One region of the Mesorhizobium sp. CCNWLY176 genome, then DNA from elsewhere that is predicted to be linked to it. Evidence: predicted binding sites of a transcription regulator. Region 1 holds the regulator's gene; each other region holds the start of a gene.
What was found. Region 1 encodes LexA, which represses DNA repair genes until DNA is damaged. Its sites were predicted from a motif close to TGTTCNNNNTGTGTTCNG; they were not measured.
Positions count from the first base shown of each region.

Region 2: the regulator LexA is predicted to act here: its motif matches at 1,380-1,397, upstream of WBQ96_RS06730 (ATP-dependent helicase).
Region 3: the regulator LexA is predicted to act here: its motif matches at 6,572-6,589, upstream of ssb (single-stranded DNA-binding protein).
Region 4: the regulator LexA is predicted to act here: its motif matches at 5,369-5,386, upstream of WBQ96_RS05590 (2'-5' RNA ligase family protein).

Region 1 covers NZ_JBBBDZ010000016.1:129,895-137,543, forward strand. The annotation lists gene gltA (citrate synthase) at 1-907, opposite strand, end outside; gene gltX (glutamate--tRNA ligase) at 1,089-2,510, opposite strand; gene WBQ96_RS23105 (ComEC/Rec2 family competence protein) at 2,681-5,269, shown strand; gene lexA (transcriptional repressor LexA) at 5,290-6,006, opposite strand; gene WBQ96_RS23115 (molybdopterin molybdotransferase MoeA) at 6,189-7,394, opposite strand; gene moaC (cyclic pyranopterin monophosphate synthase MoaC) at 7,397-7,649, opposite strand, start outside.
Region 2 covers NZ_JBBBDZ010000003.1:235,977-243,625, forward strand. The annotation lists gene WBQ96_RS06730 (ATP-dependent helicase) at 1-1,333, opposite strand, end outside; gene WBQ96_RS06735 (glucose/quinate/shikimate family membrane-bound PQQ-dependent dehydrogenase) at 1,610-3,925, shown strand; gene WBQ96_RS06740 (DUF47 domain-containing protein) at 4,699-5,340, shown strand; gene WBQ96_RS06745 (inorganic phosphate transporter) at 5,349-6,353, shown strand; gene WBQ96_RS06750 (glyoxalase superfamily protein) at 6,558-7,115, shown strand; gene WBQ96_RS06755 (hypothetical protein) at 7,139-7,594, opposite strand.
Region 3 covers NZ_JBBBDZ010000008.1:86,025-93,673, forward strand. The annotation lists gene WBQ96_RS15030 (DMT family transporter) at 1-89, opposite strand, end outside; gene WBQ96_RS15035 (peptidylprolyl isomerase) at 108-623, opposite strand; gene WBQ96_RS15040 (peptidylprolyl isomerase) at 652-1,242, opposite strand; gene coaD (pantetheine-phosphate adenylyltransferase) at 1,260-1,760, opposite strand; gene WBQ96_RS15050 (hypothetical protein) at 1,933-2,067, shown strand; gene gyrA (DNA gyrase subunit A) at 2,142-4,949, opposite strand; gene WBQ96_RS15060 (MarC family protein) at 5,204-5,836, shown strand; gene ssb (single-stranded DNA-binding protein) at 5,929-6,456, opposite strand; gene WBQ96_RS15070 (dual specificity protein phosphatase family protein) at 6,668-7,192, opposite strand.
Region 4 covers NZ_JBBBDZ010000002.1:555,094-562,742, forward strand. The annotation lists gene WBQ96_RS05560 (YbfB/YjiJ family MFS transporter) at 26-1,192, opposite strand; gene WBQ96_RS05565 (MAPEG family protein) at 1,322-1,729, shown strand; gene WBQ96_RS05570 (hypothetical protein) at 1,726-1,929, opposite strand; gene WBQ96_RS05575 (LysR substrate-binding domain-containing protein) at 2,029-2,979, shown strand; gene WBQ96_RS05580 (aminopeptidase) at 3,013-4,266, shown strand; gene WBQ96_RS05585 (ArsC family reductase) at 4,358-4,711, opposite strand; gene WBQ96_RS05590 (2'-5' RNA ligase family protein) at 4,747-5,325, opposite strand; gene WBQ96_RS05595 (GFA family protein) at 5,451-5,864, opposite strand; gene WBQ96_RS05600 (SRPBCC family protein) at 5,964-6,446, opposite strand; gene WBQ96_RS05605 (ArsR/SmtB family transcription factor) at 6,443-6,772, opposite strand; gene WBQ96_RS05610 (LLM class flavin-dependent oxidoreductase) at 7,134-7,649, opposite strand, start outside.

The DNA.
Region 1 (7,649 bases):
CCATGAGGCGGAACGGATCGTTCTTGTCCTTGGCGCGGGCGATGAATTCCGGGATACGGTCGACATGGCCAATCTCGCTGAGCATGTTGAGCGCTGCTTCATTGGCGCCGCCATGCGCCGGACCCCACAGGCAGGCAATGCCCGCCGCGATGCAGGCGAAGGGATTGGCGCCCGACGAGCCGGCGAGACGAACGGTCGAGGTCGAGGCATTCTGCTCGTGGTCGGCATGCAGGATGAAGATGCGTTCCATGGCGCGGGCCAACACCGGATTGACCTTGTATTCCTCACAAGGCACCGCAAAGCACATATGCAGGAAGTTGGCGGCGAAATTCAGCTCGTTCTTCGGATAAACGAAGGGCTGGCCGATGTGGTATTTGTAGGCCATGGCCGCGATCGTCGGCATCTTGGCGATCAGGCGGATGGAGGCGACCATGCGCTGGTGCGGGTCCGAAATGTCGGTCGAGTCGTGGTAGAAGGCCGACAGCGCGCCGACCACGCCGCACATCACGGCCATCGGATGCGCGTCACGGCGGAAGCCGGTGAAGAAGCGCGACATCTGCTCATGCACCATGGTGTGGCGCGTGACGCGGTAGTCGAAGTCGTCCTTCTGCGCCTTGGTCGGCAATTCGCCGTAAAGCAAGAGATAGCAGGCTTCGAGGAAGTCGCCGTGCTCGGCCAGCTGGTCGATCGGATAGCCGCGATGCAGCAGGATGCCTTCATCGCCATCGATGAAGGTGATTTCCGACTCGCAGCTCGCCGTCGAGGTGAAGCCGGGGTCGTAGGTAAAGGCGCCGGTATCCTTGTAGAGCGCGCCGATGTCGATCACGTCTGGTCCGACGGAGCCACTTCGCACCTTGAATTCGTGGGTTTTGCCGCCAAATTCCAGTTTCGCTGTCGATTCGGTCATCGCAAACTCCCTTCAGTTTCTTTCCCGCGTCAAACGCGGTTTCTTGCAACGCAATATGTGAGGCATATCGAAATGCGCGCTTTTGCTATCGCATTTCTCAAGGCGTGCCAAGTTCGGCAGTGATGCTAATGTTGCACCGCAGCAGACGGGTTTCAATGCCCGTCGATGAGGCCAGAACGGCTTAATCGATTTGATCCGAAATGCGTGCCAAGCTTTCTTCGCGACCCAGCACGGCAAGCACGTCAAATACGCCGGGAGAGGTGCTTTTGCCGGTCAAGGCGGCTCGCAGCGGCTGCGCCGCAGCACCAAGCTTCAGCTCGTTGGCGACGGCAAATTCGCGGATAGCAGCCTCGGTCGTGGCCGCGTTCCAGTCATTCACATTTTTGAGAGCATCCAGCGCACCACGCAAGGTGGTGCGCGGTTTTTCGCCGAGCAGAACAGCAGCTTTCTCGTCCATCGCAAGCGGGCGCGCGGCAAACAGGAACGCAGCGCCATCAGCGAGTTCGACCAATGTCTTTGCACGCTCCTTCAGGCCGGGCAGGGCGGCCAGGAGCTGCTTCTTGCGGTCTTCGTTCAGCCCTTCGGAAATCGTTGCGCCGTTCTCGAGATAAGGCAGCGTCGCAATGAAGATGTCGAGCAGTTCTGCGTCATCCATCTTGCGCATATGAAGGCCGTTCAGCGCCTCCAGCTTCTGGAAATCGAAGCGCGCCGCACCCTTGTTGACGTCGTCGATGTCGAACCAGCGGATCATATCGTCGAGCGACATCACCTCGTCGTCGCCATGGCTCCAGCCAAGACGGACGAGATAGTTGCGCAGCGCCGCAGGCAGGTAGCCCATGGCGCGGTAAGCCTCGACGCCGAGCGCGCCATGGCGCTTCGACAGCTTGGCGCCATCCGCGCCATGGATCAGCGGGATATGCGCCATGATAGGCACGTCCCAGCCCATGGCGTCATAGATGACCGTCTGGCGCGCGGCGTTGGTCAGGTGGTCGTCGCCGCGGATGATATGGGTGACGCCCATGTCGTGATCGTCGACCACGACGGCGTGCATGTAGGTCGGGTTGCCATCCGAACGCAGGATGATGAAATCGTCGAGATCCTTGTTGGGAAAGCGAACATCGCCCTGCACGCGGTCGCGCACGATCGTCTCGCCCTCAGTTGGCGCCTTGATGCGGATCGCGCCCTTCACCCCGGCAGGTGCCTCGGAAGGATCGCGGTCGCGCCAGCGGCCGTCGTAACGCGGCGGACGGCCCTCGGCACGGGCCTTTTCGCGCATTTCCGTGAGCTCTTCGGGGGAGGCGTAGCAGTAATAGGCCTTGCCAGCGCGAACCAGTTCCTCCGCTACCTCGCGGTGGCGCAGTGCGCGCTCGAACTGCGATACCGGCTCGCCTTCCCAGTGCAGGCCGAGCCAGGAAAGGCCATCCAGGATGGCGGCGGTCGCCGCATCGGTGGAGCGCTCGCGATCGGTATCCTCGATGCGCAGCAGCATCGTGCCGCCGGTGTGGCGCGCATAGAGCCAGTTGAACAGGGCCGTGCGGGCGCCGCCGATATGCAGATAGCCGGTGGGCGAGGGGGCGAAACGGGTAATGACTGTGTCGGACATTGGACTTCCAGAAGGCAGGGACGAGCCGGCGAGAGCCGAAGATGGCACGCATGGCAATTCGGTAGCGTTCATGTAGCATGGATGGTCAGGGGTGCAAGGGGCAGGGGCAAGTCGGGATAGGCGCGAGATGCGCGCGTGCCGGCCAGGGCCCCGAATTGGGGAAACTCTGGATGGCGCGCGAGACATCCACAGGCGAGGTGAGCGAGCGGGCGCAATTTGCCTATCCGCTTGACGCGCCGCTTGTCTCGCCTCCCTCGCGATCGCCGCCAGCCGAGCCGGCTCCGACACCGCTGGCACCTTGGAAATCTCGACCGCTGCTGTTTCCGGCAGCTTGGCGCAAGACGCTTCATTCCATTCCTTCACGTGCTCGAGCTACGCGATCCTTCGCGACGGCAATCGTCCTGGAACTCGAGCGTGGCACGCCCTTTCTTTTCATTCCGGTATTTCTAGCGCTCGGCGCCATCATCTATTACGGGCTCGAAGCCGAGCCGGATTTCCTGCCGATGTTTGGCGGCAGCGCCGTCCTGTCGGCTTTGCTCCTGCTTTTGCCTTCGCATCACCAACTGCTCCGTTTTGCGACCATGGGCGCATTGATCTGCGTCGTCGGCATGGGGTTTGCCAAGATCGAGACTTGGCGCGCGGGCACCAAGATCCTTGGCTCGGAAATTTCGACTCAACTGACCGGGCGTGTCGCAGGCATCGACCATATGGCCAATGGCCGTGTGCGATTGACCATTGATGTACTGGCAACGGCAAGGCCGACGCTGCGCTACGCGCCGGACCGCGTTCGCGTCTCGGCCCGGAAAATCCCGCCGGGGCTGATGGTCGGATCGGAAATCAGGGGCTCGGTCAAGCTGATGTCGCCTTCCGGCCCCGTGCGGCCCGACAGCTATGATTTTTCCTTCAAGAGCTATTTTGACAGAATTGGTGCAAGCGGCTTTTTTCTGCGTGGGCCTGAACTCGTAGAACCGACTGCTCAGTCTTCCGCCCGCGTTCGCTTCTCCATCTGGGTTGAAAATGCCCGCAATATCATTGCGGATCGCATCCGAAGCCAGATCGGCGGCCCGGAAGGTGAGATCGCGGCCGCTCTTGTGGTCGGCATTCGCGCCGGCATTCCCGAGGACATCAATGAATCGATGCGCCGCACGGGCATCTATCACATCATCTCGATCTCCGGCCTGCATATGGCGCTTGTAGCGGGAACGGTCATGGGGACGCTGCGCGCAGCATTTGCCTTGTTTCCGGGACTTTCTTCGCGCCGGCCGGTCAAGAAATATGCCGCCGCCGCAGCTCTTGTCGCGATCGCGTCTTATCTTTTCATCTCCGGCGGCGAGGTAGCGGCTCAACGCAGCTTCATCATGCTGGCGATCATGCTTGCGGCACTGCTGTTCGATCGCGGCGCGCTCACCATGCGCAATCTGGCGATCTCGGCCATAGTAGTCATTGCGATCTCGCCGCATGAGGTGATCGGCCCGAGCTTCCAGATGTCCTTTGCTGCGACCGCAGCGCTCGTCGGCGCTTATGCCCTGTGGGCGGAAAGGCGCTCGCAAAGGTCAAAACCTTTTGTTCCACCGGGCAATGTGTCGCTGATTGCCGGTTTGACCAGGCGCACGATCGGCTCCGTCGGCGCACTCGCCATGACCTCGATCATTGCCGGGCTCGCGACGACCGCATTTGGCGCCTATCACTTTCAAAGGGTCTCGCCGCTTAGCCTTCTCGCCAATCTCGGCGTCATGCCCGCCGTATCGATCCTTGTCATGCCTTTCGCCGTCGCCGGCTCATTGGCGATGCCGCTCGGCCTGGATGGTCCGTTCTTCTACGTCATGGGCAAAGGGCTGACGGCGATGATCGTCATTTCGCAATGGATATCGGATCGCTCGCCCGTCGATGCGGTCGGGCTGGTTTCGGGGCAATCCCTGGTATTGCTCACCGTCGCGCTGGTGATTGCGACCATGGCATCCACATGGCTGCGACTGCTGGCGGTGCCTTTCACGCTCGCTGGAATGCTGCTTCTGGCAGACGTTCGGGCGCCCGACATTCTCGTCTCGGAAGATGCGAGACTGGTGGCTGTACCGGTCGATGATGAAAATCTCGCAGTCAACCGCGCGCGGCCGAACGAATTCACGATCGAAAACTGGAAGCGCGCGCTGTTATCGGAAAATCTGATCAAGCCGGTCGATACGATTAACGATGCCGGCAAGAAAAAGCCAAGCCGGGAAGGGCGTCGTAATTCGTCGAACGGCACGTCCTTCGATGATTCCGCGGAAAATGAAGCAGCCGGTCTTGCATCAAGCGATACGACTATTTCGTCCGAACAATCTCCCGGAAAGCTGGCGAACTTGCTCCCCGCTGGTTTCGACTGCCACGATGGTCTTTGTCTGGCGACGCACCGATCCGGCGCGATTATCGCACACGCCGCCGATTGGCGTTCCGCGCGGCGCGCCTGCGATTATACGAGCCTTATCGTGGTCGACGACGCGACAGCCGAGGATGTCTGCGAGGAACCGGTGCCACTTGTCGTCACCAAACGCGAACTGGCCAAATTCGGCAGTGCCGCCATCTATCTGAATGGAGACATTTCAGAGCGACGCGCCGAAATCCGCTTTGCGCTGACACAACCGTATCGCCCCTGGCATACGCAGCGAGCCTTTTCTCGAGAGGCGCGCGGGTTGTCGCCATATCAACTAAGAGAAAGTAAGCCGGCGAACAATCAGTTCAAAAAGTCCAGATACTCAAATTCGCGAAGCGCCAAACCGTAACCTGGCGGCGCCGCGCATCATCAGTAGCGCCGGATCAATCCCACCAGCTTGCCCTGGACCTTCACGCGGTCAGGTCCGAAAATCCGCGTTTCATAGGCCGGGTTTGCTGCCTCCAGCGCAATCGATGCGCCCTTGCGGCGGAAGCGCTTGAGCGTGGCCTCCTCTTCATCCACCAGCGCAACGACGATTTCGCCGGGATTTGCCGTGTTGGCATTTCGGATGATGACCGTGTCGCCGTCAAAAATGCCGGCCTCGATCATCGAATCGCCTTTGACTTCAAGGGCGTAGTGCTCGCCGCCCATGATCATCTCCGGCGGCACGGAGATGGAATGCGTCTTGTGCTGGATGGCCTCGATCGGCACACCGGCGGCAATCCGGCCCATTACCGGGATTGATACAGCGGACCCGACATCGTCATTGCCGGCCACAGGGCTACGCGCAGGTTCCGGCCGACGGCCGAGGCTTCCTTCGATGACGCTCGGCGAGAATTTCGCGCGCTGCGGCGCCAGCCCGGGAGCCATGGAATCGGGCAAACGCAGAACTTCGAGCGCTCGAGCACGATTCGGTAGTCGGCGAATGAACCCGCGCTCTTCAAGAGCCGTGATCAACCTGTGGATGCCGGATTTCGACGCAAGGTCCAACGCTTCCTTCATTTCATCGAAGGAGGGGGGGATTCCGGCTTCTTTCATCCTCTCGTGGATGAACATTAGAAGCTCGTGTTGCTTGCGCGTCAGCATGGCCACCCCCGAAGAATCAAATCAAAAACAAAACCAGAACAAACACTATCTGTTCCATTTGTGTTCTGCAACCGTTTAAATTTTAATGAATATATTAACGTGGTGGAAACAATACGCGAACACTCCGACTTTGGAGACTCTCGACCGAACAGGAGCGGAACGAAAGTCTCTGAAGCTTCAGGTCAGCGAATTTTCAGGACGGTGCACGGCGCGCCGGCCTCAGCCGCCGGCGCAAAAGGCTCGCGGATAATCAATGCATTGGCCTCGGTGAAGGTCCTCAGCATCGAGGAGTCCTGGATCTCGAATGGCGTCGCAACGAGCCCGGTGTCGTCGTCTCGAAGAACGGCGCGCACATAGTCCTGACGCAGATCGTTGGCCTGCATCGCCGTGCCGAGGAACGCCTCATGAATGTCCGGCACATGGTGTCGCCCGCCAAGCCGCGCCAGCAGCGGCTTCAGGAACAGATGCGAGCAGACGAGGCTCGCCACCGGATTTCCGGGCAGGCCGATGCAGCGGGTGTGTCCAAGCCTGCCGAACATCAGCGGCTTGCCGGGCCGCATTGCAATCTTCCAGAAATCGAGGGTTACGCCTTCCTCGGTCAGCACGTCGTGGATGAAATCGTGGTCGCCAACCGATGCGCCGCCCAGCGTCACGATCACGTCAGCGCCGGCCTCCACGGCGCGCTTGATCAGCGCCGAGATGGCCTCCTTGCGATCGGGCGCGATGCCGAGGTCGAGCACCCGTGCGCCAACCGATTCGGCGATCGCTGCCACGCCATAGCTGTTGGAGGCGATGATCTGGTCGGGGCCTGGTTCGCTGCCCGGCGGCAAAAGCTCGTCGCCGGTGGCGATGATCGCCAGCAGCGGTTTCTTCACGACCGGCAGGCGAGGGTGATTGGCCGCTGCCGCCAGGGACAATGCGCCGGCATCCAGAACCCTGCCTTTTTCAAGCAGCAGGTCGCCTGTGGAAAAATCGAGACCCTTGCGCCTAATGTGCCGCCCGGCATCAACCGTTTCGGTGACCTCAACGGTCTTGCTATCGAGTTTGCGGGTATTCTCCTGGATGACGATGGTGTCGGCACCGTCCGGCATCGGCGCGCCGGTAAAGATGCGCACGGCCTGATGCGGCTCTACTTTGCCGGCAAAGCGCCGCCCGGCCGGAGCTTCGCCGATGACATTCAGCGTTGCCGGGACATTGGCGACGTCAGCACTGTGCACCGCATATCCGTCCATGGCGGATGCGTCGAACGGCGGCTGCGTGCGCAGCGCTCGGACAGGTTCGGCCAGCACACGGCCTGCAGCCTCGGCCAAGGGCACAGACTCTGCATTGCCGGGACCGGCGCCATCGAGCAGGCGTTGCAGGGCGTCGGTGACCGGCAGAAGCGCCATCTCTATGCACCAGCCCGGTAATCGCCGGATTTGCCGCCGGTCTTCTGAACCAGTCTTATGCCGGAAATGACCATGCCGCGATCGACGGCCTTGGCCATGTCGTAGATGGTCAGGCAGGCGACGGAAGCCGCAGTCAACGCTTCCATTTCGACGCCGGTTTTGCCGGTCACGCGGGCAAGTGCGGTCACGCGCAGGCCGGGCAAGGAATCGTCCGGCTCGATATCGACCGAAACCTTGGTCAACAGCAGCGGATGG
Region 2 (7,649 bases), on a different contig from region 1:
AATAGGCCATGGCGTCGCGGATTTCCTGGCGCTCATAAAAGCGCGGGCCGCCGATGACGCGGTAGTTCAGGCCAAGCGTGACGAAGCGGTCTTCGAATTCGCGCATTTGGAAGGAGGCGCGCACGAGGATCGCCATGTCGTTGAGTTTGTGGCCTTTGCGCTGGGCTGTCTCGATCTCTTCGCCAACGGCGCGGGCTTCTTCTTCCGAATCCCAGGCGGCGTGGACATTGACCCTGGAGTCGTCATCCTCGACCTTTTCGGTGAACAGCGTCTTGCCCAGCCGTCCCTCATTGTGGGCGATGAGATGGGAGGCAGCACCGAGGATATGGGCGGTCGAGCGGTAGTTGCGCTCCAGCCGTATCACTACGGCGCCGGGAAAATCCTTGTCGAAGCGCAGGATGTTGTCGACCTCGGCGCCGCGCCAGCCATAGATCGACTGGTCGTCGTCGCCGACGCAGCAGACATTCTTCTGGCCGGGCGCGCCGGTTTCCTGTGCCAGCAGCCGCAGCCACATATATTGGGCGGTGTTGGTGTCCTGATACTCGTCGACGAGGATGTATTTGAAGCGCTTGTGGTATTCCTTCAGCACATCCGGGTTGCCGCGAAAAATGCGGATCGGATGGCAGAGCAGGTCGCCGAAGTCGCAGGCGTTCAGCGTCTTCAGCCGGTCCTGATAGGCCTGATAGAGCTGGCGGCCCTTGCCGTTGGCAAAGGCGCGGGCGTCGCCTTCGGGAATTTCGGAGGGGCCGAGGCCCTTGTTCTTCCAGCCGTCGATCATCATGGCGAACTGGCGCGCCGGCCAGCGCTTGTCGTCCAGCCCCTCGGCCTGGATGAGCTGCTTGATCAGGCGGATGACGTCGTCGGTGTCCAAAATGGTGAAGTCGGAGCGCAGGCCGGCAAGCTCGGCATGGCGGCGCAGCATTTTTACGCCGATGGAGTGGAAGGTGCCGAGCCACGGCATGCCTTCGACGGCTTCGCCGACCAGCAGGCCGACGCGCTGCTTCATTTCGCGCGCGGCCTTGTTGGTGAAGGTCACGGCGAGAATCTGCGAGGGGAAGGCGCGGCCGAGGCTGAGAATGTGGGCGATGCGGGTGGTCAGCACGCGCGTCTTGCCGGTGCCGGCGCCGGCCAGCACAAGCACCGGGCCGTCGATGGTTTCCACCGCCAGCCGCTGCTCTTCGTTGAGGCCCTTCAGGTAATCCGGGGCCGAACCCTGGCGGGCCGCCATGGCGCGCGCGGCAATGCCGCCGCCTTGCGCCGGCGCGCGCGCAGGGGTGGCGCGAGGCGAGGGGGCCTCGTCGAAGAAGGGCATGTCGTCTGGAAAGTCTGACATTTGCACCGAATGTAGTGATTCGGACCAGAAAGGCCAGAAGAAGCGCTAAAACAAAGCGCGAACAGCCCTTATCCCCTGCATTCGGCGCGTAAGGCGTGTGTTTCGGCAGCTTGCGGCGGTTGTGGACCGGAAGTCCTTGCGATCTGCGATGCTCCCATATCCGTCATTTGACAGTGTTTGCGGTTCGGCGGAAAACTTGGCGCCTGACGACTCAACGCTCGGCTGTCGAGGCTCAGTTCGCCTCGAACGGTCCCCGAAATCACAGGGGCAACGATCTTGGCAACGGTTCTCACGGCGCTCGTCTTTCTCATTCTCGGACTTTTCCTCGCTGGCGGCGGCATATGGCTCGCGGCGATCGGCGGCAGTTTCTACTACGTCATTGTAGGCCTCGGCTTCCTGCTGACTGCATGGCTGCTGTTCAGGCGCTCAGGCGCAGCACTCTGGGTTTTCGCGCTGGTTCTGATCGGAACGCTGGCCTGGGCGATCTGGGAGGTCGGGCTCGACTGGTGGCAGCTCGGCCCGCGCGGTGGTGTTGTCGTGCTCTTGGCGCTGTGGCTGCTGACGCCTTGGGTGCGGCGGCGCCTGAGCGCTTCGGGCGGCGTGATTCCACTGGCAGCCGGTGTTCTTGCGGCGCTGATTGCGGCGGGCGCGTCGATGACGATCGATCCGCTGGACATCGCCGGCGAGCTGCCCACCGACAAGGTTGCCGCTACACCGGATCTCGGCGGCGGCGACGTGCCGGCGGGCGAATGGCATTTCTATGGCCGCACGCAATATGGCCAGCGCTATTCGCCGCTTGACCAGATAACGCCTGAGAATGTCGCGAAGCTCACACCGGCATGGACCTTCCAGACCGGCGACGTGCGCACATCGGCGGACGTGCCGGAGACGACCTATCAGGTGACGCCGCTGAAGATTGGCGACACGCTTTACATCTGCACGCCGCACAATTGGGCGATCGCCATCGACGCGGCGACCGGCAAGGAAAAGTGGCGCTTCGATCCCAAGATCGCGGAAGACAACAACCGCCAGCACCAGACCTGCCGCGGCGTGTCCTTCTACAATGATACCAAGGTGACGGCGGGGCAGCCCTGCGCGCAGCGCGTCTACCTGCCGACGTCCGATGCGCGGCTGATCGCGCTCGACGCGGCCAATGGTCAGGTCTGCCCCGGTTTTGCCGAAGGCGGCACGCTGAACCTGATGACCAATATGCCTTACCCGAAATCCGGCTACTATTATTCGACCTCGGCGCCCCTGATCGCCGGCGGCAAGATCATCGTCGGTGGCGCTGTCAACGACAATTACTCGACCGAGGAGCCGTCCGGCGTCATCCGGGCCTATGATGCCGACACCGGTGCGCTGGTCTGGAACTGGGATTCCGGTAATCCCGATTCCACGACGCCGATCGGGCCGGGTGAAGAATACACGCACAACTCACCCAACATGTGGTCGACGGCCAGTGCCGACGAGAAGCTCGGACTCGTCTATGTGCCGCTCGGCAACCAGACGCCCGACCAGCTTGGCGCAGGCCGCAGCGAGAATGTCGAAAAGTTCTCGTCGTCGATAACCGCGCTGGACCTCAATACCGGGCAGATGCGCTGGGTGCGCCAGACGGTGCATCACGATTTGTGGGACATGGACGTGCCGGCACAGCCGAGCCTCGTCGACATAACCACCGATAAGGGCGTGGTGCCGGGACTGGTCGGTCCGACCAAGCAGGGCGACATCTATGTGCTCGACCGCCGCACCGGCGAGCCGATCATCCCGGTCACTGAGGTTCCGGCTCCGGGTGGGGCGATCGAAGGTGATCACACATCGCCGACTCAGCCGGTCTCGGGGCTGACCTTCATGCCGCCGCCTCTGACCGGCAAGAGCATGTGGGGCATCACCATGTTCGACCAGCTTGCCTGCCGCATCGAGTTCCAGAACCTGCGCTACGAGGGCCGTTATACGCCACCTTCCCTGCAGGGATCGCTCATCTATCCGGGCAACTTCGGCACGTTCAACTGGGGCGGTGTCGCTGTCGACCCCGTGCGGCAGGTGATGTTCGGCATGCCGACCTATCTCGCCTTCAAGTCGACGCTGGTGCCGCGCGACCAGGTGCCGCCGCCGGATGGCGGCAGGGGCAGCGAGCAGGGCCTGAACCGCAACGAGGGCGCGCCCTATGCGGTGGTGATGGGGCCGTTCCTGTCGCCGCTCGGCATTCCCTGCCAGTCGCCGCCCTGGGGTTATGTTGCCGGCGCCGATCTCAGAACCGGCAAGATCGCCTACAAGCACAGGAATGGCACGGTCTACGACATGACGCCGCTGCCGCTGCCCTTCAAGGTCGGCGTGCCGGGCATCGGCGGGCCGATGATCACTGCCGGCGGCGTCGCCTTCCTGGGTGCTGCGGTCGACGACTATCTGCGCGCCTATGATGTGACGACGGGCCGGCAGCTTTGGGAGACGCGGCTCCCGGCAGGCGGCCAGTCGACGCCGATGACCTACACGGTTGCCGATGGACGGCAGTTCGTGGTGATCGTCGCCGGCGGGCATGGTTCGGTCGGTACCAAGCCGGGCGATTACGTGATGGCCTACACGCTGCCGAAATAGAGCGCAGAAAAGCTTGAAGAGAGCGGGAGAGGAAAGCTTCTCCCGCTCTCAGCTATACCGAGGCCTCGCAATCGCGGTCGGCTTTCTGTCCTATTGTTCCTTCCTACACGCAAAAAAGCCGCACTCGGCGCGGTCAATTGCGGAAATCAAGGCGCGGAATAACAAGCGCTTCAAAGACAGGGGACAGCACGATGAAAGTCTCTTACGACGACGTCAGGCGCACGAAAACGGCAAGGCTTGTCATGATCGACGGGCACAGGGTGCGCGTTGATCAGCGAGCCATCAAGGTCTGGAGAAAGAACCCCGAAGCGGTTTTCAACGCCGTTCTGGATTCCCATACACGGGAATACCGGATGTCGGGGCACGAGGTCTTGCGATCAGGCGACTAGGATAGCGGATGCGAGGGTTGCTCGCATCCGGCAGCAACCCTCATCCCTTCCGAGATAATCTATTTCTTCAGGCGGCACTCCTTGGAAATACCGGCAGCTTGGCGATGTCGTCGGCATTATGCTGGATGATCAGCGTGACCTCCCAGGCGAACAGTCTGCGAGGAGGCCATAGGCGCCGGCCGGGCTCCTTATCCCGCCTTTCATGGAGCTGCGCCTGTCCAGTTGCAGTGGAAAGCGTATTTTCAAGCCGGCTAAACGGGTAGCGCCACAGCTTTCCCGCTGATAAGGGTGCCTTCTCGAAGGGCAGGGTTTCCTGCCTGTACCGCGCCGCGGCATTTTAAGGCCTGGCGCAATCACGGAAAGAAAACCGGAGCACGGCACGCGATGATGGGATGGTTCCGCAAGCTTCTCCCGCGCGAGGATCGTTTCTTTGATCTGTTCGCAAGGCATTCGGAAACGCTGGTTCTCGGCGCGAAGGCGCTTGAGCGGCTTTTGGCCGGCGACGACATCGAGGCGCGTGGCAAGGAAATCATCGCGCTGGAAGACCGCGCCGACGCCATCACCGGCGAGGTGCTTCTGGCCGTGCGGAAGAGCTTCATCACGCCGTTCGACCGCGGCGACATCAAGGATCTCATCCAGTCCATGGACGACGCCATCGACATGATGCGCAAGACGGTAAAGACCGTGACGCTGTTCGAACAGCGCGAGTTCGATCCGCTGATGCAGCAGATGGGCACGCTCTGCGTGGAAGCGGCAAATCTCATCGCGCAGGCCGTTCCGCTGCTCGACCGCGTCAACGCCAACGCCGCCCGTCTCAACGAGCTGACCGAACAGGTGGTACGTGTCGAGGAACAGTCGGACGAGCTGCACGATCGCGGGCTGAAGGAGCTTTTCAAGAGATACGGCCGCACCGACCCGATGGCCTACATGATCGGCAGCGAGATCTATTCCGAGCTGGAAAAGGTGGTCGACCGCTTCGAGGATGTCGCCAATGAGATCAGCGGCATCGTCATCGAGAACGTCTAGGAAAATCGATGGACGCCACACTCGCGTTTCCGCTGCTGGTCGGTCTGATCGGCGTCGCCCTGTTTTTTGACTTCCTCAACGGTCTTCACGATGCCGCAAACTCCATCGCGACCATCGTTTCGACGCGCGTGCTGCGCCCGCAATATGCGGTGCTGTGGGCAGCGTTCTTCAACTTCATCGCCTTCCTGTTCTTCGGGCTGCATGTCGCTGAGACGCTGGGAACCGGCATCATCAGCGCCGATGTCGTCGATCCGCGCGTGGTGTTCTCGGCCCTGATGGGCGCGATCGCCTGGAACCTGCTGACCTGGGCCTTCGGCATCCCGTCCAGCAGCTCGCACGCGCTTGTCGGCGGGCTGGTCGGGGCAGGGGTGGCGAAGGCCGGCGGCGGCGCGATCGTCTGGTCGGGCCTGGCCAAGACATCGGCGGCAATCGTTCTTTCGCCGGCTACCGGTTTCATCCTGGCCTTGATGCTCATTCTTGCGGTGTCCTGGATTTTCGTTCGCAGCACGCCGTTCGCGGTCGACAAGACGTTCCGCATCATGCAGTTCATTTCCGCCTCGCTTTATTCGCTCGGCCATGGCGGCAACGATGCGCAAAAGACGATGGGCATCATCGCGGTGCTGCTTTATTCGCAGGGCATGCTCGGGCCGGACTTTTACGTGCCGTTCTGGGTGGTGATTTCCTGTCAGCTCGTGCTGGCGCTGGGCACGCTGTTCGGCGGCTGGCGCATCGTGCACACGATGGGGTCGAAGATCACGCGGCTTAACCCGATGCAGGGCTTCTGTGCCGAAACCGGCGGCGCGATCACGCTGTTCGCCGCGACTTGGCTCGGCATTCCGGTTTCGACCACGCATACCATCACCGGCGCGATCATCGGCGTAGGGGCTGCGCGCCGTGTGTCTGCGGTGCGGTGGGGCATTGCCGGCAATATCGTTGTCGCGTGGATCATCACGATCCCGATCACGGCTGCGATTTCCGCGCTCTGCTACGTGGCCACTGGGCTTTTTGTGTAACCCTGCCGGGCCGAGCGGTTCTTGACGCGCGCCGAGGGCTTGAATAGCTTTCCTGTCGGCCGGATGCGGCCGGCAGCCCGCGCTCCGCAACGAGCATGGCGAACGCATCCCGAGATATCTGTCACCTGATCCCACGGACGGTGAGAGCGTCAGCAATGCGGGCACTGATGAGCTTCCTCACCGTTTTGGAAGGATCGGAAGACCATGCGAAGTTTTCACGATGCAAAGGCGATGGCGAAAGCCATGCGCGAAACCCTTGCTGCCAAGGGCCTGACGATTTCCCACAGCGAGGCGCTGGAGATCGTTGCCCGCCAGTTCGGCCTCGACAACTGGAATATCCTGTCAGCAAAGATAGAGGCAGGTGAAGCTGGCCGCGAGCCGTCGGCAAACGCCATCGCCTTCGAGCAGGCCGTGCCGATCGTGCGTATCTTCGACATAGCCAAGGCGCACGAATTCTATCTCGATTTCCTTGGCTTCAAGGTCGATTGGGAACATCGCTTCGGCGAGAACTCTCCGCTCTACGAGCAGGTCTCGCGGGCCGGTTTGCGGCTGCATCTCTCGGAACATGCGGGTGATGCGACGCCCGGCGGCAATATGGTCGTTTACACGAAGGGCATCGAAGCCTTTCACAAGGAACTGATCGCCAAGAACTACCGTTATCTGCGGCCGGGGCTGGAGAACGAGGAGTGGGGCCTGGAGATGCAGGTGATCGATCCGTTCAACAACCGCATCCGCTTCATGGAAGCGCAGAGCACCGCTTGATTTGGGCGGCGCGTTCGAACGGCTTACTGGACGGCAGGAAGCGTTTGCCGTCTTGCCGATAAGGCAAGACCGTCGCGGATGTTGAAGCCCATCATGGTAAGGTTGATCAATCCCGCTGCGAGTTCGATTGCCTGTACCGTCATGAAGGCGGTGCCGAAGTCGCCGGCTGCTGCCTCGGCGTTGAGGAACAGCGCCGAGGGCAGGAGCACCAGCAGGCCGTTGAGTGCAATGAAGGGCATGCGCTTCTTCTTGGCTGCAACCATCGGCAGCTTCATGCCCTTGCCGAGGCGAAAGCCGGTGGTGCCGGTTGCGGCGAGCGCCGGTACAAGCACGAGCATGGCCCAGACGATCGCCTGCTTGACGGAAGCGATTGCGGCCGGCGTGCCGAAAAGTTCGCTGATTGCGGTAGACAGCCAGAAGCTGGCGATCAGGACGAAGGCGAGGGCGCCTGCGGCGGCATGCAGTCGGTGAAGAGGCATGATAGTTCTCCATTAACATAGCAAGCTATGTAATATTGCATGGTATGCTGTTTAA
Region 3 (7,649 bases), on a different contig from region 1:
CCCTTGCTGAGCTCGGAATTGATCGGCGCCTGTATGGCGATGAAAGCGCCAGCCAGAATGCCAATCAGTGACCAGAGAACCCCCGCCATAACGGCCTGCCCTACCTGTTATTCCGCGACGTCTGCCGCGACCTTCAGCGACACGATCTTGTCGGGATCCTGAACCGGCTCGCCGCGCTTGATCTTGTCGACATTGTCCATGCCTTCGATGACCTGGCCCCAGACCGTGTACTGGCGGTTGAGGAAGCCGGCATCCTCAAAGCAGATGAAGAACTGCGAATTTGCCGAATTCGGGTTCTGCGAACGGGCCATCGAGCAGGTGCCGCGCGCGTGGTTCATGTTGGAGAATTCGGCCTTCAGGTCCGGCTTGTCTGAACCGCCCATGCCGGCGCGCGACGGGTTGAAGCTCGGGCCGTCGGACTTGCCGAACTTGACGTCGCCGGTCTGCGCCATGAAGCCTTCGATGACGCGGTGGAAGACCACGCCATCATAGGCGCCTTCACGGGCCAGTTCCTTGATGCGGCCGACATGGCCGGGCGCCAGGTCGGGCAGAAGTTCGATGACGACCTTGCCCTTCGTGGTTTCCATGATGAGCGCGTTTTCGCGATCCTTGATTTCGGCCATAACAAATTTCCTTTTTCGTAATTTTGGTTTACTTGCCGTCGGCGGCGATGCGCACCTTGATCATGCGGTCGGGACTGCTGACAACCCCGTTGGCGGCCGCATCACCCTTTTTTATGCCGTCGACGAACTCCATGCCGCTCTCGACATTGCCTACGATGGTGTAGTCGCCGTCGAGGCCGGGATTGGGTGCATACATGATGAAGAACTGCGAATTCGCCGAATTCGGGTTCTGGGCCCGAGCCATGCCGACCGTGCCGCGCACGAAATGTTCGCTCGAGGAGAATTCGGCCGGAAGATCGGGCTTCTTCGAGCCGCCGGTGCCGGCGCGCTCGGCGTTATAGCCAGACTTCATATTGCCGAACTCGACGTCGCCGGTCTGGGCCATGAAACCGTCGATGACGCGGTGGAAGGCGACGTTGTCATAGGCGCCTTCGCGCACCAGCGCCTTGATCTGCTCGACATGCTTCGGTGCGAGGTCGGGCCGAAGCGCAACCGTAACATCGCCACCCTTCAGGGTGATGACCATGGTGTTTTCCGGCTCAGCCGCGAAGGCGGAAAACGACGAGCCGACAAGACCGGCGATGACGACGAACGACGAAGCAAGCTTTCTCAGCTGCATGGACATCTCCACTCCCTTTACTTTGCGAATTTTGCAGTCAGCGCAGTGGCGACCACTTTTGGCACGAACGGCCGGATATCGCCGCCCATCGACGCTATCTGGCGGACAAGTGTGGCGGTAATGGTGCGAACCGACGGGCTGGCCGGAAGGAATATCGTCTGCAGGTCGGGCGCCATGGTCTCGTTCATGCCGGCCATCTGCATCTCGTAGTCGAGATCGGTGCCGTCACGCAGGCCGCGGATCATGATCGAAGCGTTGTGCTCTTTGGCTGCATCGATGACCAGGCCGTCGAAAGAAACGACCTTGATGCGCTTGGCATCCTTGCCGAACTCGGTGGCGATCGACTGTTCGATGAGGCCGACGCGCTCCTCGAAAGCAAACAGCGGTTTCTTCCCGGGATGAATGCCGATCGCTGCAAACACCGTGTCGGCGATGGCAAGCGAGGCCTTCAGCACGTCGAGATGGCCGTTGGTCAAGGGGTCGAACGACCCGGCATAGATGGCGATGCGCTCTGTCATGGCGTGGTTTCTAGCGGGCAGCGTGACCAAAGGCAATCTGCTCACAGGCGCAGAATGAACACCGCATGAATGGAGCGATCACGACAAGTTCAAGCAATGCGAAGTAGCGTGATCTGGAAAACATGAAACCAAATCGCCACATCATCGTTATCGAGGTCAGGAGAACAAGACCATGATGATTTACATGCTCGCTGCTGCAATGACTATCGCCATGTTGATCGCAACCGCTTTCGGCATCCATCAAGAGTCGGAACGCATGCGCCTTCAGGAACAGAAGGCTCGCTCGAACGGTTTCGGTCCCCGCTGATTTCTTGAACCACCACCTCACCGTTTCCGGCGAGGTGGGTTAGCGCGAAAGCAATACTTCCGCGCTCCTTGGTATTACTCGGTCGGAGCTTGATCCTCGGGCCCGTTTTCCACCGGACCTTCAGCCGTTCCTTCGATAACGATCTCATCCGCCTCTTCGTCGCCCTGCGGCTCGGAAATGCGCTCGACGGAGACGACTTTCTCACCATCTGCCGTATTGAAGATCGTGACGCCTTTGGTGGCGCGGCTGGCGAAGCGTATACCGTTGACTGGCACGCGGATGACCTGCCCGCCATCGGAAACCAGCATGATCTGGTCCTCGTTGCCAACCGGGAAGGTCGCGACGAGGCGGCCGATTTCAGCGACCTTCGACACGTCGGTGGCACGAATACCCTTGCCGCCACGCCCCGTCAGACGGAAATCATAGGAAGACGAACGCTTGCCGTAGCCATATTCGGTGACCGTCAGCACGAACTGCTCATGCTGCGACAGGAACTGGTAGCGTTCCTCGGAGATGTCGGCTTCCTCGCCGACTTCCTCGTTGGTCAGCGCGATCTCTTCCTCTTCGCCGACAGATGCATCGGCAGCCAGACGCCGTTCGGCAACCGAACGCTTGAGATAGGCCGCACGCTCCGGCGCGTCCGCATCGACATGTTCGAGGATCGCCATCGAGATGACGCGGTCCTTTTCGCCCATGCTGATGCCGCGAACGCCGACGGAGTTGCGGCTCTGGAAGACGCGCACGTCACCGACTGAGAAGCGAATGCACTGGCCGGTATCTGCCGTCAAAAGCACGTCGTCATTGTCGGTGCAGGTCTCGACGCCGAGAATCTCGTCGCCGGCCTCCTCCAGCTTCATCGCGATCTTGCCGTTGCGATTGACCTGGACGAAGTCGCTGAGCTTGTTGCGGCGAACGGTGCCACGCGTGGTGGCGAACATCACGTCGAGCTCGCCCCAGCTCGTTTCGTCCTCGGGCAGGGGCATGATGGTGGTTATGCGCTCGCCCTGTTCCAGCGGCAGCATATTGATCAGAGCCTTGCCGCGTGACTGCGGATTGCCGATAGGCAGGCGCCAGACCTTTTCCTTGTAGACGATGCCGCGCGAGGAGAAGAACAGCACCGGCGTATGCGTATTGGCAACGAACAGCCGCGTGACGAAATCCTCGTCCTTGGTCGACATGCCCGAGCGGCCCTTGCCGCCGCGGCGCTGCGCCCGGTAGAGCGAAAGCGGCACGCGCTTGATGTAGCCGGAATGGCTGACGGTGACGACCATGTCCTCGCGCTGGATCAGGTCCTCGTCGTCCATGTCCGAGCCGCCGTCGCTGAGCTCGGTGCGGCGCGGCGTGCCGAACTCGTCGCGGACGGCGGCAAGCTCATCCTTGACGATCTGCTGGATGCGCGCGCGCGACGACAGGATGTCGAGGTAATCCTTGATCTCGTCGCCGATGGTGTTGAGTTCGTCCGAGATTTCGTCGCGGCCAAGGGCCGTCAGGCGCTGCAGACGCAGCTCCAGAATGGCGCGTGCCTGTTCCTCGGACAGATTGTAGGTGCCGTCGTCGTTGATGCGATGGCGCGGATCGTCGATCAGCAGAATCAGCGACTCGACATCGCGCGCCGGCCAGCGGCGCTCCATCAACTGTTCGCGCGCCGTCTGCGGATCGGGCGCCTGCCGGATCACCCGGATGACCTCGTCGATATTGGCGACGGCAATAGCCAGGCCGACCAAGACATGGGCGCGATCACGCGCCTTGCGCAGCAGGAATTTCGTCCTGCGGCTGATGACGTCTTCGCGGAAGGCGACGAACGCCTTCAGCATGTCGATCAGCGTGAGGACTTCCGGCTTGCCGCCGTTCAGCGCAACCACATTGGCGCCAAAAGACGTTTGCAGCGGCGTGAAACGGTAGAGCTGGTTGAGAATGACGTCGGCAACCGCATCACGCTTCAATTCGATAACGACGCGGTAACCCTGCCGGTCGGACTCGTCGCGAATATCGGAAATGCCCTCGATACGCTTGTCGCGCACCAGCTCGGCCATCTTCTCGATCATCGTCGATTTGTTCACCTGATAGGGAACTTCGGTGATGATGATGGCTTCACGGTCGTTGCGGATCTGCTCGATGGCGACCTTGCCGCGCATGACGATGGAGCCGCGCCCGGTCGAATAGGCGTTATAAATGCCGGAGCGGCCGAGAACGATGCCGCCGGTCGGGAAATCCGGACCCGGAATGATTTCCATCAGCGCCGGCAGGTCGATCGCCGGATTGTCGATGAGCGCAATGGCACCATTACAGACTTCGCTCAGATTGTGCGGCGGAATATTGGTCGCCATGCCGACCGCGATACCGCCGGAGCCGTTGACCAGAAGGTTGGGGAAGCGCGCCGGTAGAACGCGCGGCTCGCGGCCGGACGCATCATAGGTCTCCTGGAAATCGACCGTATCCTTGTCGATATCCTCCAGAAGCTCGTGCGCAACCTTGGTCAGGCGCGATTCCGTATAACGCATCGCCGCAGGCGGATCGCCGTCGATAGAGCCGAAATTGCCCTGCCCGTCGATCAGCGGCACGCGTAGCGACCAATCCTGCGCCATGCGAACCAAGGCGTCATAGATCGAGGCGTCGCCATGGGGGTGGTATTTACCCATGACGTCGGCGACGGGGCGCGCCGACTTCACATATTTGCGGTTCCAGTGGTAGCCGCTCTCATGGGCGGCAAACATGATACGCCGGTGAACCGGCTTCAGCCCGTCGCGAACGTCCGGAAGCGCACGACTGACGATGACGCTCATCGCATAGTCGAGATAGGAACGCTGCATCTCCTCGATGATCGAGATAGGCTCGATATCGGAGGGGCCGCCGGGTCCACCCGGTATTTTCTGGTCGGTCAAATCGGATCACTTAAACTAGGAGAATCACTGCCCTCTTATATAGGAACGATACCGATTTCACCAATACCGAGCGCTTTTTTCCAGAACTGATTTTCGTCACAAATTCAAATGGATACCGACGATTCGGGCAATCCTGCGACACCATGTCGAAAATATGCCTCCCAAGAAATCGGGAGGCCTTTGCCCTGATCTTGCTGTGAGGGGACTGGCGCGCGGAAAGCCGGCAATGTAGCCTGCGCGCAGGAGGACGCGGGATGCCGAATTTCGATAGTGTTTTCAACGCCTTCGTGACGCTCCTGGTCACCATCGACCCGCCGGGGCTGGCACCTATCTTTCTGGCGGTGACGCGGGGCATGACACGCGCGCAGCGCAGTCAGGTTTCGATCCGCGCCAGCGTCATCGGCTTCGGCGTCATGGCGTTGTTTGCCATTGCCGGCGCATCGATCCTGTCAGTGTTCGGCATCACCCTGCCGGCCTTCCGCGTCGCCGGCGGTTTTCTGTTGTTTTTCATTGCCTTCGAGATGGTTTTTGAAAAGCGGCAGGATCGGAAGGAAAAAATATCGGATGTCGCAATCACCAAGGATCACATCCACAACATCGCGGCGTTTCCGCTGGCGATCCCGCTTATCGCGGGTCCCGGCGCCATCTCGGCGACGGTGCTGCTGTCAGGCTCGTTCCAGGGCTGGGCCGCGCAGGCAGCGCTGGTGGGCATCATCTTCCTGTGCCTCGCCCTCACCTACCTCGTCTTCATCCTGGCGGAACGCATCGACGGCCTGCTCGGCCAGACCGGGCGCTCGATCCTGACGCGACTTCTCGGCGTGATCCTGGCCGCGCTTGCAGTGCAGTTCGTTGCCGATGGCATCAAGGCGATGGTGACGGCAGGCTGATCGGTTTTCGGGAGCCAGCAAGACTGCCAGCAAAGTCTTTCTAGACAGAAAATGAGTTCGCGGGAGCGTCGGACGCCCCCGCGAAAAATCAATCAGAACGGGATTTCGTCGTCGAGATCACGTGACGAACCGCCACCACCGCCTCGGTTTCCACCACCACCGCCGCCACCGCCACGGTTGAAGTCATCGTTCGGGCCGGACTGGCCGAAATCCGAACCGCGGCCACCGCCACCGCCGTAACTTACCTGGCCGCCGTCGCCGCCTTGCCCGCGCGCATCGAGCATCTGCAACTCGCCACGGAATTTCTGCAGCACGATTTCGGTCGTGTAGCGCTCGTTTCCGGTCTGGTCCGTCCATTTGCGGGTCTGCAACTGACCCTCGACATAGACCTTCATGCCCTTCTTCAGATACTGCTCGGCGACCTTGGCGAGATTGTCATTGAAGATGACGATGTTGTGCCACTCGGTCTTTTCCTTGCGCTCGCCGGAATTCTTGTCGCGCCAGCTTTCGGAGGTGGCGACACGAATGTTGACGACCGGTTCGCCCGAGTTCAACCGCCTGATTTCCGGGTCCGCGCCGAGATTACCAACCAGAATGACCTTATTGACGCTACCCGCCATGACACCGCTCCGCGCTTATCCTAACAAAACCGGCAAATTCGCCGGCACACCTTAGCCCATAGACACCATCCCGGCCACAACGGGGATGAAATTCAGGCTCTGTCCACAAGTTGTTTGTTCTCATTTTGTTCTATACTCCAACTCGTCGCATTTCAAGCGCTACCATCAAATTCCATGTCTTTTTGATTGAAAGCGTCGATTGCGTGAAAACTCAGCCGCTGGGATGACCGGCCGCGGCGCCAAAAGCTTTCAAAGTCAGATCCATGGCGTAGGTCCGGCTGAACGGCATCGAAAAATGCCCATATCGGATCGAAAGCTGGCGCGCAGCCTCTTTGACATCCACACCATCGACCGCAGCCAGATAGAGTGCCGATACCAGCCCGCTGCGATCAGCGCCCGACTGACAGTGAACGAGCAGCGGCTTCCTGGCCTTGCGCATTATCGCAACAAGCCTGGCGATCTGCTTGCTGTCCATCTCCGTGATCGAACTGACGCGAAAATCGATCTGCTTGATCCCAAGTTTTGCGTTTTCCGCCTTCTCGGCCTCGTACCAGGCGAAGCCATTATGCGGCCCCCTGAGGTTGATAACGGACTTCACGCCATACTTCGCAGCGTATTCTCCCAACTGGCGCGGCGTCGGCTGCGCCGCCCGATAGAACTCGCCGGGCACGACCGTATGGAAGTTTCCGGACAGTTGCAGGTCACAAAGGAATGCGCCGAGCGCCAGCAGCGGCACTGCGAAAGCCACTGAGATCCAGACGCCCGCCCGCGCAGGCGCCAACCGCTTTCCAAACAACGTCATACTCAAGGCCTCGCGAAACCGGGCGTTGCCTTGTCTTGATGAAAAAGGACGTCGGCATTGGCAGGCGCGAATTTCCTCGGCGATTGCGGCAAATCGCGGTTAGCCGTGAGGCGGCACGGCGGCGGAGATTTGTTATTGTGGCGTCAAACCACGTTTTCGAGGGGGATGTCGGCCCGGATCACGAAAACAGCCTCGCCGCTCATTCAAGAGCGGTCGAGGCTTTGATGACATTCTTGCCAACTGCCGGGAGTGTTTTACCGGCTTTGCTTTCGGATGCTACGCGGCTTCAGCCAACGATCCGACTAGTGGTCTCTGATTTTCGTTTTGGGAACGGCAGGTCACAGTCTGCCGGGCAAGCCCGGCACTTATGCCTGGCGCGGCTCCGCGCATT
Region 4 (7,649 bases), on a different contig from region 1:
CGCCGCTTGCTGAGAAAGCCCACGATCATGGCGAATTTGGCGCAGGCCCGGCCGACCATGCGATGGCGCCACAAAGCAGCAGCGCCAGCGCCGCGCCGATTGAGGGCACGGTGAAGCTGCCCGACCATTCTGCTACGAAACCGGCAAAGATCGGACCGATTATCTGGCCGACCCCGAACGCAGCCGTCATAAGAGCCAGCACCCGGCGGGGTGCCTCAGGCGCAAGCAGCCTGCCGGCCTGAATTCCCATCGCGGTGATTGCAATGAATGTGCCGCCGAGCAGAAAACCCGCCAGCAGCGGCCCGAAATAGCCGCCTATGCTCACACTGGCGATAACGCCGACAGCTTCGACGACGCAACCAACGGCAAGCGCAACGGTGAGACCGTGCCTCGCCGAGACCTTGTTCCAGAGCCAGATCGAAGGGATCGCAGCCAGGCCGGTGACCAGCCAGACGACGGCCTCGAATATGCGACCGGCCTCGCTTTGGCGCACGATGGCGACGAGGAAAGTGGCTGTCACCACATAGCCGAAGCCGAATATGCCGTAAGCGACGATGATCTTCGCCAGCGGCAGACTGTTGGGCAATTTCGACTCGCGGCGGGCGGTGCCTGTGACCAGAGGCCCCTCATCGATGAGAAACCAGACGACCAGAAAGCCCAGAGCCGACAGAACGGCTGAGCCGAGCCAGCCGTCGGGCCAGGCGGCATGCGCGCCGATAAGAACTGCCATCATTGCAGAGGAAATCGCGATGCCCGTGCCGACGCCGCCGAAATGCAGCGCCTGAAGATCGTTGCGCCCTGCCAGGACAAGATGGCTGAAGACGATGGTCGAGACGAACACCAGGACGAAGGCGCTGGCGATGCCGGCCAGGAGACGGATGGCCAGAAACATCGCAAGACTGTCGGTCAGTCCCATGCTTGCCGCAAGAACGGCAGTCGCGCCAAGCCCGACCAACATCACGCTGCGCTCACGCTCATCCGCCCACCCGCCGGCAGCCCCGACTGCACCGATCAGATAACCCACGTAATTTGCTGAAGCGATAAGTCCGGCATCGGCCGCCGACAGGCCGAGTTCATCCATCATGCCGGGCAGGATCGGCGTGTAGACGAAGCGGCCGAAACCCATGGCGACGGCCATGGCAATCATGCCACCGAGGGCGAAGCGAAGCGGACGAAGCGACTCTGGTCTCATTGCGCCGGACCATATTCCCGTGCGCCTGCGACGCAATCCCAATCCAATGGGCCAGAGCCGACGTGCCAGGCGTTTACCTTTCGAGCCACCACGCTTACAGATTTACGCAATCTTGCGGAGGGGAAGTTCGTGAACCAGGCAGCAATCGCCACAGTCGGTATCTACACAGCGCTGAATGCCTTCATTCTTCTGTGGCTGGTCCTTGCGACGAGTTCGCTACGCAATCGCTACAAGGTCTGGATCGGCGATGGCGGCGTAGAACATATCGCCCGGATCATGCGCGGGCACGCCAACGCCATAGAAAACATGCCGATAACGTTGATCCTGCTTCTGATAGCGGCGCTTATCGGCACGCCGGTCTATGTGCTGCACCTGCTGGGAGCAGCCTTCACGATCGGCAGGGCGATTCACGCTTGGCATTTCATTGTCGAGCGCGGCCAGAAGTGGCAGCGTTTCATTGGCTTCACGCTCAGCGCGTTGGCCTTGCTTATGACTGCGCTCGGCGTGCTGACCCACGCAATCTGGACGCTGTTCTAACCGCAAGTGCCGCAGGCAGCGCTGCGGTTGCGAAGCGGCTGATATCCGCGATTAAACGGCAGGTCGCCGAGTTCGCGCTCCGACATCGTTTCAAGTGCCGGATGGGCCAGCGGATCGTGCAGCCAGACGGTGACATCGTCATGGGCCGGTTGGCCGGAAGCAGATTCGAAAAGCGCCTGTACGAATGAGAGAAACTTCAACTCCATTTTCCTCACCTTGCATTTTCCGCCCCGAATTTAAGCTTATGCCGTCGTTCAGCAATCGACATTTCCGCGCGACTGCTTTAGAAAAACTAAATCATGAATCTCAGCGGCGTCCACCTCAACGGGCTGCGCGCGGTCGAGGCCGTCGCGCGATGCGGGTCGCTCCTCAAGGCGGCCGAGGAGCTTGGCGTTTCGCCGAGCGCTGTCAGCCAGCAGATAAACCGGACGGAAAAGCAGATCGGCCGAACGCTGTTCGAGCGCAGGCCGTCGGGCCTCGTCCCGACCGAATTCGGCGCCGTTTTCACGGCGCGCCTGAGCAGCGGTTTTCGCGAACTGGCGCAGGCCGTGGCTTTGGCCGACGATCGCACGTCGAACACGCTGATCGTCTCGATGGCACCGGCAATCGCCGCGCGCTGGCTGGTGCCGCGCCTCAGTCGCTTCTTTTCACAGTTTCCGGAGATCCTCATCCGCATTGATGCCTCGACCCAGATCGCCGATCTCAACCGCTCGGATGTCGATCTGGGTATCCGGCTGGGCAAGGGCCGATGGCCGGGTGCGCGGGCAGAACTGCTGCTTCCGATGGAGATATTTCCGGTCTGCTCGCCGCATGTCGCCCGCAAGCTGAAATCCATTCCCGATCTTGCCAAGGTCTGGGAGATTCGCGACGAGAATTCGATGATCTCGTGGAACGACTGGTTCAAGGCTGCCGGCGCCGAGCCAGTCATACCCATCCAGGGAGCCAGTTTCACCGATCCGATCCTGTGCCTGGAGGCGGTGATCGCCGGCCAGGGCATCATGCTCGCATGGCAGTTTCTTGCAGCGGACGCGCTCGCGGACGGCCGGCTGGTCGCGCCATTCGGCATCGCGGCACCGAGCGGGCTCGGCCATTACATCGTCACCGGCGAAGACAAGCGGGCAAGCCGCAAGGTCGATTGCTTTCGCAAATGGGTGCACGAAGAAGTGAGCGCAACCTTGGCGAATATGCAGTCGCCGCAGGTCCGGACGCTTGCCGGCAGAGGTGTTCAGCCATCGCTTTCGGAGCTATGAATCCTGCCAGACAGTCAAAGGAGCAGTTCTACCATGACCTCGCATATCAGCGCGATTGACGCTGCCATCGATCCCGTCAAACTCGACCGCCTGGCGGAAGTAGCCATCAAGATCGGCCTGCAATTGCAGCCCGGTCAGGACCTCGTCATGACGGCTCCGACTTCCGCACTTGGCTTCGTGCGCCGCATCGTCGAGCACGCCTACAAGGCGGGCGCCGGCATCGTGACGCCGATCTTCTCGGACGACGAGCTGACGCTGGCCCGCTATCGCCACGCGCCCGACGCCAGCTTCGACAAGGCCGACGGCTGGCTCTATGACGGCATGGCCAAGGCTTTCGCCGGCGGTGCTGCGCGGCTGGCGGTGCGCGGCGACAACCCGATGCTGCTTGCCTCGCAAGACCCGGCAAAGGTTTCGCGCGCCAACAAGGCCACCTCGATGGCTTACCGGCCGGCGCTGGAAAAGATCACCGGCTTCGACATCAACTGGAACATCGTCGCCTACCCGAACACCGCCTGGGCAAAGCTGGTGTTTCCCAACGACCAGGAAGATGTTGCCGTCGCCAAGCTGGCCGATGCGATCTTTTCGGCGTCGCGGGTGAATTCGGACGATCCGGTGAGCGCGTGGAAAGATCACAACGCAGCACTCGCCCGCCGCACCGCATGGCTGAACGGCAAGGCCTTCCATGCGCTGCATTACACCGGGCCCGGCACCGATCTCACCATCGGCCTTGCCGACGGCCATAAATGGAACGGCGGCGCAGAAACTGCGAAGAACGGCATCACCTGCAACCCGAACATCCCGACCGAAGAAGTGTTCACTACCCCGCATGCGCGACGGGTCGAGGGGCATGTCAGCAGCACCAAGCCGCTCTCCTATCAAGGCACGCTGATCGACAATATCTCGGTGCGTTTCGAGGAAGGGCGCATCGTCGAGGCTAACGCTTCAAAGGGCGCGGATGTGCTCGGCAAGGTTCTCGACACGGACGAAGGCGCGCGCCGGCTGGGCGAAGTGGCGCTGGTGCCGCATTCCTCGCCGATCTCGCAGAGTGGGCTCCTGTTCTACAACACGCTGTTCGACGAGAACGCCGCCAGCCACATCGCGCTCGGCCAGTGCTATTCCACCTGCTTCAACGACAGCAATCTGTCGCCGCAGGAAGTCGCCGCGCGCGGCGGCAATTCGAGCCTGATCCACATCGACTGGATGATCGGCTCCGGCAAAATCGACATCGACGGCGTCAACAAGGACGGCAGCACCGAACCGGTCATGCGCGCCGGCGAGTGGGCCTGAGCTATCTGAGCAACCTGCATCGCACGTCCTGCCGGATGCGCGATGCAACCTCTTGATCCTCCTTCGACGCCCCTGCCCGACATCGCCGCTGCTATCTTGCCGGGAACATTTCCGCGTAACGTTCCGGCTTGAAACCGACGAGCAATTTCCCACCGACATCGAGCACAGGCCGCTTGACCATGGAGGGTTGAGCCAGCATCAGCGCCATCGCTTTCTCGGTATCGAGGTCCTGCTTGTCGCCCTCGGCAAGCGTCCGGAACGTGGTGCCGGCGCGGTTCAAAAGCACCTCCCAGCCGAGTTCCTTGCACCAACTGGCCAGCAGTGCGCGGTCAAGCCCCTCGAATTTGTAGTCGTGGAAGCGGTACGCGACGCCGTGACTTTCCAGCCATGTGCGGGCCTTCTTCATCGTGTCGCAGTTCTTGATGCCGTAGATGGTGACGGTCAATTCCAGCCCTCTTGATCATGGTGCGCCAAGCAGTCTTACCCGCGCAGAGACCATCTGCCGAGCGTTTCGTATTTGGTCTGGCCCAGTTTGCTGTGGATGAGGAAGAACTCATCCACCTCGAAGCTGATGGGCTCGATCGAACACAGCGGAACGGAAATCGGTGCATAGAACAGCGTCATATGCGGGTTGAACTCAAACCCCGCCTTGAGGCCGTACTTTCGCATCGCAACGGCAAGGCGCTGGTGAAGTTCGAATGTTGCGGGGTTTTCGCCGCCACAGAGCACACAAGGATACCTGCCCGGCCGGCCGGTGAAGGATAAGGCTCGATCCAAAGAAACTGTGAAAGGTTTGCTCGACACGGCCTCTGCCGCCCGGCATGCAGCCCAGATATATTTGCTCTTCAGGCGGGGAAAATCGCCGACATGCTGCAGCGAAACGTGCAAATGATCAGGGGGACGAAGTTGCGCGCTGATACCATACAAGCTCTTGATATAATTTCCGATTTTCTCGACTAGCGCCTTCGCCATTCCGCCCAGAAAGAAGGTGAAGAATACGCGGTCCGGCAGCCTCCGAAGCGGGATATTTTCCTCCATGAACGCAAATTGTTCCTGCATGGCACACCTCCCTGGAATGCCCTCACCCTTCGGGGTTGACAGATAGAACAAAACAAGAACATTCGCAACGAAAATGATTCGCGAATGTGCTTCGGACAACCATGCCCGCCAGATCAGGCTGCATTTCAGGTCGGCGGCATCCTGTCGAATTTCGGCAGGGCTGGATCAAGGTGGTCCCATGCGTGACCGCCGGCGGTCCAGAAAACCATTTGCGGTTTGTATCGGTCTGGATCGTCGAGGCTCGCAGCGCTGACGATGAAAAGATCGGGCATGTCTGGAAACCTTATATAGACCGGTGACCCGCAGGTGGGGCAGAAGGCGCGCGCTTTGACCGTTCCGCCATCGCCCACCATGTTCCAATGGGTCGCTTCGCCCTGCACTTTCACAGGCGCTCCCTTGAAGGTCAGGTGGGATTGGTGCCCGGTGCCGCTGTCATACTGACACTGGCGGCACTGGCAGTCGCTCATCACGATCGGTTCGGCAGAAATCTCATAACGGATCGCGCCGCAGGCGCATCCGCCGGTGTAAGGCTTGCTCACGTCTTCTCTCCTGTTGTGAAGTGGTAGGGCCGAGAGACCTTCGCTCAGCCGTTGCCGTATTCGTAGCGCGGTGCCACCAGACGCCCTGTCGTTGGCCGCTCAGTGCAATTTTTTCGATGAAAACTGTTCTGCAGCCGCGACATCCAGCCTTTGGAAGCACTTCGGCCAGCCTTGGCTCATATTGTTGAAAGCCGTGTCATTCTTTGGCGTGACGAAGCCGGAATGGATGAGGCGAAGGCGCGTTCCATCGTCGACCCTGGACAGGATGAACGTGACGACCGTGTCCAGCCGCGAGCCGTAGCCGACGTTTCCGTCATCTCCGCCTTTCCAGGTATAGGCAAGGCGTTCGTTCGGCACGACCTCCAGCACCTTGCAGCGAATGACACCGTCCCACCTGCCTGCCGGCGTCGTCTGAAACGTGAACTTCTTGCCCTCCACGGGCTCGAATCCTGTCGGCTCCATCATCCAGCGGGCGATCAGCTCGCCGGTTGTCAGCGCTTTCCAGATCGTCTGCGGCGCATGCGGGAAGACCTCGTCGACCACGATCTCTTGCGTGCCGGATTTCAATGCAGCGTCATTCATGGATCGATTTCCTTCAGCAATTCTCGGAGATCTGCAAAGCGCTCGCGCCAGAAGACGCCGTAATGGCTCATCCAGTCGGCCAGCGGCGCGAGGCCTTCCGGCTGGGCGCGATAGTAGACGTTCCGGCCCTCGGGACGGTCGGCAACCAGACCCGCCTGCTTCAATGTCTTCAGGTGCTGGGAAATGGCTCCCTGCGTCACGCCACTCCCCCGGGTCAACTCAACCACGGTAATCTCTTCGGACCTGACGACCCGCTCGAACAAGGCTCGCCGGGTAGGATCGGCCAACGTGCGCAAGACAGTGTCGATGATTGCAGCTTCAGTCATGAAAAAAGATTAGTCTATGCTAATTGATTAGTCAAGCCTAATCGATTGAGCGAACCAAAACTTTGATTGCTGACGCAATCGTATTGCCAAAGCGCTTGATGTCGCGATTGAGGCGACACCCTGGTCAAGCAAGACGGGAACGAGCGCGCCATCCGCCATGGCGTTCTCGATCGGGTGGCGGCGCGCGACCCGCGCAAGCGGTCTCGGCAAGGTCTCTGGCTTGATCGAGAGATGCGCGGAGTTTACCTCGCCGAGGACATGACGGTGCGCTGGCTGAAGATGGCGAGCCCCTGTGCCATTATCCGGAATACGATCTGAAGCTGGCACACGCTGATTGTTTTCCCGGGCCGAACCGGGTCATTCAGACAACCTTCCGCTGGTCGACAGGGCTCTCTTCAAAGAAGCGGTTTGCCGGCCGGGCCAGGCCAAGATTTTCGCGCAATGTCGAACCCTCGTATTCGCGTCGGAAGATATTGCGGCGCTGCAGTTCGGGAACCACCCTGTCGACGAAATCATCGAGCCCCGCGGGCAGGAATGGGAACATGATATTGAACCCGTCCGAACCTTCCGACAGCAACCATTCCTCCATCTCGTCGGCTATTGTCTTCGCCGTGCCGACGAAGGCGAGACCGGAATAGCCACCGAGCCTCTGTGCAAGCTGCCTGACCGTCAGGTTCTCCTCGCGCGCCAGTTCGATGACACGCTCGCGCCCGCTCTTGCTCGCGTTGGTTTCGGGAATATCGGGCAGCGGTGCGTCCGGATCGAAGCCGGATGCATCGTGACCGATCGCGATCGACAGCGAAGCGATGCCGCTTTCGTAATAGACCAGGCTGTCGAGCTTGGCGCGCTTGGCACGTGCCTCTTCGACCGTATCGCC